One region of the Pseudomonas asiatica genome, then DNA from elsewhere that is predicted to be linked to it. Evidence: predicted binding sites of a transcription regulator. Region 1 holds the regulator's gene; the other holds the start of a gene.

Region 1 (4,208 bases):
TTGGGCTAGAGGTCGCGGTGGCGGACCTGGACGTTTTTCAGGGATTGCTGCAGCAGCTGGCCAAGGCGTTCGGTGATGTACACCGAGCGGTGGTGACCGCCGGTGCAGCCAATGGCAATGGTGACGTAGGCACGGTTGCTGGCGGCGAAGCGGGGCAGCCACTTGAGCAGGTAGCTGGAAATGTCGTTGAACATCTCTTCGACATCCGGCTGTGCGGCCAGGTAGTCGATTACCGGTTGGTCGAGGCCGGAGTGCTCACGCAGCTCAGGCTTCCAGTAGGGGTTGGGCAGGCAGCGCACATCGAACACCAGGTCGGCATCGACCGGCATTCCGCGCTTGAAACCGAACGACTCGACCAGGAACGCGGTGCCAGGCTCGGGCTGGTTGAGCAGGCGCAGCTTGATCGAATCACGCAACTGGTACAGGTTCAGGCTGGTGGTATCGATCTTCAGGTCGGCCAGGTCAGCAATCGGCCCCAGCAATTCGCTTTCCACCCGAATCGCTTCCGCGAGCGAGCGGTTGGCGTTGGTCAGCGGGTGGCGCCGGCGGGTTTCCGAAAAGCGCTTGAGCAGCATGTCTTCGTCGGCATCCAGGTACAGCACGTCGCACTGGATATGCCGGGCGCGGGCTTCTTCGAGCAACTCGGGGAAGCGCGTCAGGTGGCTGGGCAGGTTGCGCGCGTCGATCGACACGGCGACCTTGGGTTGCAGCAACTCGGTATTGATCAGTGCATTTTCCGCCAGCTGTGGCAGCAGCCCGGCGGGCAGGTTGTCAATGCAGTAGAAACCGTTGTCTTCCAGGACATCGAGGGCGGTGCTCTTGCCGGAGCCGGACCGGCCGCTGACGATGATCAGGCGCATGTTCAGTGCTCGTTCTGTACGTCCAGGACAACCTGGAACAGGGCCTCGCTGCTGGTGGCCGCACGCAGGCGATCACGGACCTCCTTGCGATCGAGCATGCTGGCAATCTGGCGCAGCAGTTCCAGATGGGCATCGGTGGCGGCTTCAGGCACCAGCAGGACGAACAGCAGGTCCACCGGCGCGCCATCGATGGCGTCGTAGTCGATAGGGGCTTCCAGGTGCAGCAGGGCGCTGACCGGAGCGGAACATCCTTCAAGCCGGCAGTGCGGGATGGCGATGCCGTTGCCGAAACCGGTCGAACCGAGTTTTTCCCGGGCGACCAGTTTTTCGAAGACGTCTTGCATCTCCAGTTCGGGCACTTGTTCGGCGATGACGGTGGCGACCTTTTCCAGGGCGCGCTTCTTGCTGCCGCCCGGCACGTTCACGAGGGAACGGCCGGGGGTCAGGATGGTTTCAAGTCGGATCATGGATGAGGGGGATCAGCGGGCAGCTGCACCTTGCAGCAGGCTTTGCTGTTTTTCCTTGTGTTTTTTCAGTTGGCGGTCGAGCTTGTCGGCCAAGGCGTCGATCGCTGCATACATGTCTTCGTGTTCGGCGTTGGCAACCACTTCGCCGCCGGGAATCTGCAAGGTCGCCTCGACCTTCTGCTGCAGCTTCTCGACTTTCATGATGACCTGCACGTTGGTGATCTTGTCGAAGTGACTTTCCACGCGAGCGAGCTTTTCAAGCACATAATCGCGCAGTGGCTGGGTGACTTCTACATGCTGTCCACTGATATTGACTTGCATACAGCTTCTCCTTTGTTGCCCGTGCATAAAGAGGCAGGTCTTGCACCTGCCCCACAAACGCTGTGGCACATCTCAGGGGCTACATCAGTCGCTTGCGCTCGCTCGACGGTGCGATGCCGAGGGACTCGCGGTACTTGGCGACGGTGCGACGGGCTACCTGGATGCCTTGTGCCTCCAGTAAACCAGCGATCTTGCTGTCACTCAATGGCTTTTTCTGATTTTCCGCCGCAACCAGTTTCTTGATGATCGCGCGGATCGCCGTAGACGAGCATTCTCCGCCTTCGGAGGTGCTGACGTGGCTTGAGAAAAAGTATTTCAGTTCGTAGATGCCACGCGGGGTGTGCATGTATTTCTGCGTGGTTACCCGCGAAATGGTCGACTCGTGCATGCCCACCGCTTCGGCGATGTCATGCAGTACCAGCGGCTTCATCGCTTCGTCGCCGTGGTCGAGGAAGCCGCGCTGGTGCTCGACGATCTGCGTGGCCACCTTCATCAGGGTTTCGTTGCGGCTTTGCAGGCTCTTGATGAACCAGCGCGCTTCCTGCAGCTGGTTGCGCATGAAGGTGTTGTCGGCGCTGGTGTCGGCCCGGCGCACAAACCCGGCGTACTGCGGGTTGACGCGCAGGCGCGGAATGGCCTCCTGGTTCAGCTCCACCAGCCAGCGGTCGCTGTCCTTGCGCACGATGACGTCGGGCACCACGTACTCGGGCTCGCTGGACTCGATCTGCGAGCCGGGGCGCGGGTTGAGGCTTTGTACCAGCTCGATGACCTGGCGCAGCTCGTCTTCCTTGATTTTCATGCGACGCATCAGCTGGCTGTAGTCACGGCTGCCGAGCAGGTCGATGAAGTCGGTGACCAGGCGCTTGGCTTCGGCCATCCACGGGGTGCTGGCGGGCAGTTGGCGTAGTTGCAGCAACAGGCATTCGCCCAGGGTACGGGCGGCAACGCCGGCTGGCTCGAACTGCTGGATGCGGTGCAGCACCGCTTCGACCTCGTCCAGCTCGATATCCAGCTCCGGGTCGAAACCGGCGCAGATCTCCTCGAGGGTGTCTTCCAGGTAGCCCTGGCCGTTGATGCTGTCGATCAGGGTGACGGCGATCAGGCGGTCGGTGTCGGACATCGGAGCCAGGTTCAGTTGCCACAACAGGTGGCTTTGCAGGCTTTCGCCGGCCGATGTGCGGGTGGTGAAGTCCCACTCGTCGTCGTCGTTGCTCGGCAGGCTGCTGGCACTGGTCTGGTAGATGTCTTCCCAGGCGGTGTCGACCGGCAGTTCGTTGGGGATGCGCTCGCTCCACTCACCGTCTTCCAGGGTGTCGGCACTGGTAGTGCTTTCCTGGAAGCTGTTGTCCTGGACTTCGGCGGCCGGCTTGTTCTCGGCGTTGTCCGCCATCGGGTCGCTGTTGTCGAAGTCGTCGCCGTCTTCCTGACGTTCGAGCATCGGGTTCGACTCCAGCGCTTCCTGGATTTCCTGTTGGAGGTCCAGGGTGGAGAGCTGGAGCAGGCGGATGGCCTGTTGCAACTGCGGTGTCATCGTCAGTTGCTGGCCCATTTTTAGGACGAGCGATGGTTTCATGGCTGGGGCTTAATACCTTGTTCGCCGGCGCGCATGCGCCATCCACTACACGAGGGCGCCGGGGCGCCAGATCAAGCAAGTTTTATGCCTTAAATTGTAGCGTTTGCCTAGAGCACCGTAACACTTTACCCCGGGTTTCAGGGCGATTTGCCAGTACTCCAGGCGCGTGCCGGGCTCAGAGCCGGAACTCGTGGCCCAGATAAACCTCTTTGACCAGGTCGTTGGCCAGGATGGTTTCGGCGTCGCCTTCGGCGATCAGCCGGCCATCGTTGACGATATAGGCGGTTTCGCAGATATCCAGGGTCTCACGCACGTTGTGGTCGGTGATCAGTACACCGATACCCTTGGCCTTGAGGTGATGGATGATCTGCTTGATGTCGCCGACCGAAATCGGGTCGACACCGGCAAACGGTTCGTCCAGCAGGATGAACTTGGGTGCGGTCGCCAGCGCGCGGGCAATTTCCACGCGGCGGCGCTCACCACCGGACAGGCTCATGCCGAGGTTGTCGCGAATGTGGCTGATGTGGAACTCCTGCAGCAGGCTTTCCAGCTCTTTGCGCCGGCCGTCGCGATCGAGTTCCTTGCGGGTCTCGAGGATGGCCATGATGTTGTCGGCCACCGACAGCTTGCGGAAGATCGAGGCTTCCTGCGGCAGGTAGCCGATGCCGGCGCGGGCGCGACCGTGCATGGGCTGGTGGCTGACATCGAGGTTGTCGATCAGCACGCGCCCCTGATCGGCCTGGACCAGGCCGACGATCATGTAGAAGCAGGTGGTCTTGCCGGCGCCGTTGGGGCCGAGCAGGCCGACGATCTGGCCGCTGTCGATCGACAGGCTGACGTCACGTACGACTTGCCGCCCCTTGTAGCTCTTGGCCAGGTGCTGGGCTTTGAGGGTTGCCATTTACTCGGCCTTCTTCTTGGGCTGGATCACCATGTCGATACGCTGACGCGGCGAGGTCACGTTGCCACCGCGACCGGCGGTTGCCA
Region 2 (4,208 bases), 690 kb from region 1:
ACAGCGTGGGCACATGCCCGGATTTCCAGAAGCTGGTACTCATCGAACACCTCACTCGGCAATGCAACGGAACGAAAAAGACGCCGCTACCCGCTCCACGTGGGTGGAGGGGAGAGCGACGTCTTTGTCGGGATCAAGTGGGCAACCGCCGTTGGCTACCGGTGATATTTGTTCAGCAAGAGATGGGCCAACTCTGAGAAGTTGCAGTCCCCTTGTAGGAGCGGCCTTGTGTCGCGATGGGCTGCGCAGCAGCCCCAGGATCTCAGCTTCGCGGCAGAGATTGCCGGGGCTGCTGCGCAGCCCATCGCGACACAAGGCCGCTCCTACAGGGACCGCGTGAAGCAGGTTGCTAGCCCAGCATCTCGTGCATGGCAATGATCTGCTCGGCCACCTGAATCAGCTTCTGCTGCCGGCTCATGGCCTGGCGGCGCATCAGGGTGTAAGCCTGTTCTTCGTTGCAGTCCTTCATCTTCATCAGCAAACCCTTGGCCTGCTCGATGCGCTTGCGCTCGGCCAGTTGCTGGTCGCGCGCAAGCAGCTGCGCCTTCAGCGCCTGGTCGCTTTCGAAGCGGGCCATGGCCACGTCCAGGATCGGTTGCAGCCGCGCGGCATGAATGCCTTCGACGATGTAGGCGCTGACCCCTGCCTGGATCGCCTGGCGCATCACCCCAGGGTCGTGCTCGTCGGTGAACAGCACGATCGGCCGCGGCTGGTCACGACTGACCAGGACCACCTGTTCCATCACATCGCGGTCCGGTGAGTCGGTATCGATCAGCACCACGTCCGGGCGCACCGTTTCGACGCAGGCGGGCAGGTCGATGGTCAGGTCCGGGGCTTCGATGACCTCGAAGCCGGCCTCGCTCAAGGCCGCCTTGAGGCGGCCGAGTTTGCTCTGGGTGTCGTCGATCAGCAGGATGCGCAACATGAATGGTCCCCCTCACGCGCCGACACGGGCATCAGGCAGGTCGCCCAGTGCATGCAGGCTGAAACTGCGGGCATAACCGTAGGGGTCACTGCCGTCCCAGCGGCTGCCATCGATCAGCAGGCTGCTGCGCATCGGCTGCTCGGGGCAGGCCACGCCGAGGCTTTGTGCCGCCTCGCCATACAGTGCCAGCTGCTGGACCTGGCGGGCCACGCCGAGGTAGTCGGGGTCGTCGCGCAGCAGGCCCCAGCGGCGGAACTGGGTCATGAACCACATGCCGTCGGACAGGTACGGCAGGTTGGCCCGGCCATGATCGTGCAGGCGCAGGGCGTGCGGGTCTTGCCAGTGGTTGCCCAGGCCGTCGTGGTAGCTGCCGAGCAGGCGTGGTTCGATACTTGCCAGCGGGGTGGCCAGGTAGGCGCTGCCGCTGAGCAGTTGCGCAGTGCTGCGGCGGTTCTCCGGGCTTTGCTCGATGAAGCGGCTGGCAGCGAGGACCGCCTTGATCAGCGCGCGGGCGCTGTTGGGGTATTGCTCGGCAAAGGCGCGGGCGCAGGCCAGGACCTTTTCCGGGTGGTCCGGCCAGATCGACTGGCTGGTGGCCAGGGTGAAGCCCTGGCCCGTGGCTACGGCATCGGCAGCCCAGGGTTCGCCCACGCAGAAGCCGTCGATGCGCCCGGCCTGGATATGCGCGGCCATCTGCGCTGGTGGTACCACCACGCTGTCGACGTCGCGCAATGGGTGGATGCCCTGGCTGGCCAGCCAGTAATACAGCCACATGGCGTGGGTGCCGGTGGGGAAGGTCTGGGCGAAGGTGAGGCGTGCGCCATGCTGGTGCACCAGGCGCGCCAATGCTTCAGGGTTGGTCACGCCTTTGCGCTGCAGGGCCGGGGACAGGTTTATGGCCTGGGCGTTCTGGTTCAGCCCCATGAGCACGGCCATGGCGCTGGCCGGTACACCGCCGATGCCCAGGTGCACGGCGTACACCAGGCCATACAGGCAGTGCGCGGCATCCAGCTCGCCGCTGACCAGCTTGTCGCGCAGCCCGGCCCAGGAGCCCTGGCGCTTGAGGTTGAGGGTAAGGCCGTGCTGCTGGGCGAAGCCCTGGGTGGCGGCGACTACCACCGAGGCGCAGTCGGTCAGGGCCATGTAGCCGATGTTCAGGCTGGGCTTTTCCGGCGCGTCGCTGCCGTTGACCCAGGCCAGGGGCGTTGCTCGGGGTACAGTGTTCACAAGGTTCCTCGCCCGTACTGATAAGGCTGTGGGCTTTTCCGGTGCAACCGATGTGCCATCTGGCAGCCTCCCTGTGGAGCAACTGCCTTGTGCCGCCTGCATTGGCCTCATCGCCGGCAAGCCAGCTCCCACAGATACAGCACAGGTCAGCCCTTGTGTTGTTCCTGTGGGAGCTGGCTTGCCGGCGATGGGCTGCGCAGCAGCCCCACGATTTGCTGTCATGCCGGCCTCGCGCTGGCTATAATCGCCCCCTCATTCACCCCGAGCCTTGCCCGCCCATGTATACCCTGGCCCGCCAGCTGCTGTTCAAGCTTTCCCCGGAAACCTCCCACGACCTGTCCCTGGACCTGATCGGCGCCGGTGGCCGTCTTGGCCTCAACGGCATGCTGTGCAAGCAGCCGGCGGCTTTGCCGGTTACGGTCATGGGCTTGAACTTCGCCAACCCGGTGGGCCTGGCGGCCGGCCTGGACAAGAACGGCGCGGCCATCGACGGTTTCGCCCAGCTGGGCTTCGGCTTCGTCGAAATCGGCACCGTCACCCCGCGCCCACAGCCGGGCAACCCCAAGCCGCGGCTGTTCCGCCTGCCGGAGGCAACGGCCATCATCAACCGCATGGGTTTCAACAACCTGGGCGTTGATCACCTGCTCGGCCGGGTGCGGGCTGCGCGTTACAACGGCGTGCTGGGCATCAACATCGGCAAGAATTTCGACACCCCGGTGGAGCGTGCCGTCGATGACTACCTGATCTGCCTGGACAAGGTGTACACCGACGCCAGTTACATCACGGTCAACGTCAGTTCGCCAAACACCCCGGGCCTGCGCAGCCTGCAGTTCGGCGATTCGCTCAAGCAGCTGCTCGATGCCCTGGCCGAGCGCCGCGAGCAACTGGCCGGCACGCATGGCAAGCGCGTACCTCTGGCAATCAAGATTGCCCCGGACATGCGCGACGAAGAAACCACCCTGGTGGCCGCCGCGCTGATGGAGTCGGGCATGGATGCGGTGATCGCCACCAACACCACGCTGGGGCGTGAAGGTGTCGAAGGGTTGCCGTACGGTGGCGAGGCGGGCGGCCTGTCGGGCGCGCCGGTGCTGGAGAAGAGCACCCATATCGTCAAGGTGCTGGCGGGCGAGCTGGGCGGCAAGCTGCCGATCATTGCCGCTGGCGGCATTACCGAAGGCCGCCATGCCGCCGAGAAGATCGCTGCCGGGGCGAGCCTGGTGCAGATTTATTCGGGCTTCATTTACAGAGGGCCAGCGTTGATTCGCGAGGCGGTGGACGCTATCGCTGCGATGCCGCGGTGACCTGGCCGTCCCATTCGCGGGCGAGCCCGCGAAGAAGCCAGCGCGGATATGGATTCGAAGTCATAAAAAAGGGCCCCATCAAGGGGCCCCTGGGCCTTCGCCCGCCGCCCGGATAGGGCGTGCATGGTAAATCGAATTCAGTGTCCTCGTTCAGCCAACGGCGTGATTTTCGTTGAGTCTATGGATGCCAGCGGTGCCAGTCATTCCGTCCCAGTTATCACCGCGACCTTCACGCCAGCCGTTGATCCAGGCTTGGCGAACAGAAGGAAGATTGAAGGGGCAAAGTTCGCGGGATTTGCCGGTGACCCCGTATTGGTAGCCACGTGAATATGCTCTTTCCAACGGATCACGCTTAAGTCTTCTCATAGGGTGTTGCCCTCACTTGTTGACTGTAATGTCCCGTCGGCCTCTCCGAGGCCGGGCAGAGTCTTTCTGCCGGTGTGCGCTCGCTGCCGGCGTGGCGAGCTGAAAGTGCCACCTCGTTGCGAAGTGGCCTGAGACCAGTTCTATCGAATGCGAGTCACCGTGTGAATGATCGATTTGTCATAAGCACGTAACCTTTCCAAGGGTGAGGGGATAAGTAAATAAATGCGACTCAACCTTGTTTAGCGTTGAGGCCGCTATGATCAGGCTTTGCCGATCATTGACGTCATTTCGCCAGCGTTTCTCGCGGATGACAGAAATAATTTGAAATGCGACGAAGGGTCACATCGGCCCCGGTATCGCCAGAATTTTTCGTACTGCCTGATGATCTA

Evidence for each region. The regulator sigma-54, encoded in region 1, starts transcription at its own class of promoters, with help from an activator protein. The targets are predictions, from matches to a motif close to ANTGGCATNNANNTTGCTNT.
Region 2: ABNP31_RS07900 (CmpA/NrtA family ABC transporter substrate-binding protein) is a predicted target of sigma-54. The motif match lies at 2,193-2,212, and genes of this name have one in related genera.

Annotation. Positions count from the first base shown of each region.
Region 1 covers NZ_CP157874.1:1,044,384-1,048,591, forward strand. Annotated here, with positions in the region: gene rapZ (RNase adapter RapZ) at 6-860, opposite strand; gene ptsN (PTS IIA-like nitrogen regulatory protein PtsN) at 863-1,327, opposite strand; gene hpf (ribosome hibernation-promoting factor, HPF/YfiA family) at 1,340-1,648, opposite strand; gene ABNP31_RS04815 (RNA polymerase factor sigma-54) at 1,728-3,221, opposite strand; gene lptB (LPS export ABC transporter ATP-binding protein) at 3,397-4,122, opposite strand; gene lptA (lipopolysaccharide transport periplasmic protein LptA) at 4,123-4,208, opposite strand, start outside.
Region 2 covers NZ_CP157874.1:1,730,702-1,734,909, forward strand. Annotated here, with positions in the region: gene ABNP31_RS07890 (nitrate/nitrite transporter) at 1-43, opposite strand, end outside; gene ABNP31_RS07895 (ANTAR domain-containing response regulator) at 350-925, opposite strand; gene ABNP31_RS07900 (CmpA/NrtA family ABC transporter substrate-binding protein) at 938-2,152, opposite strand; gene ABNP31_RS07905 (quinone-dependent dihydroorotate dehydrogenase) at 2,431-3,453, shown strand; gene rmf (ribosome modulation factor) at 3,604-3,819, opposite strand.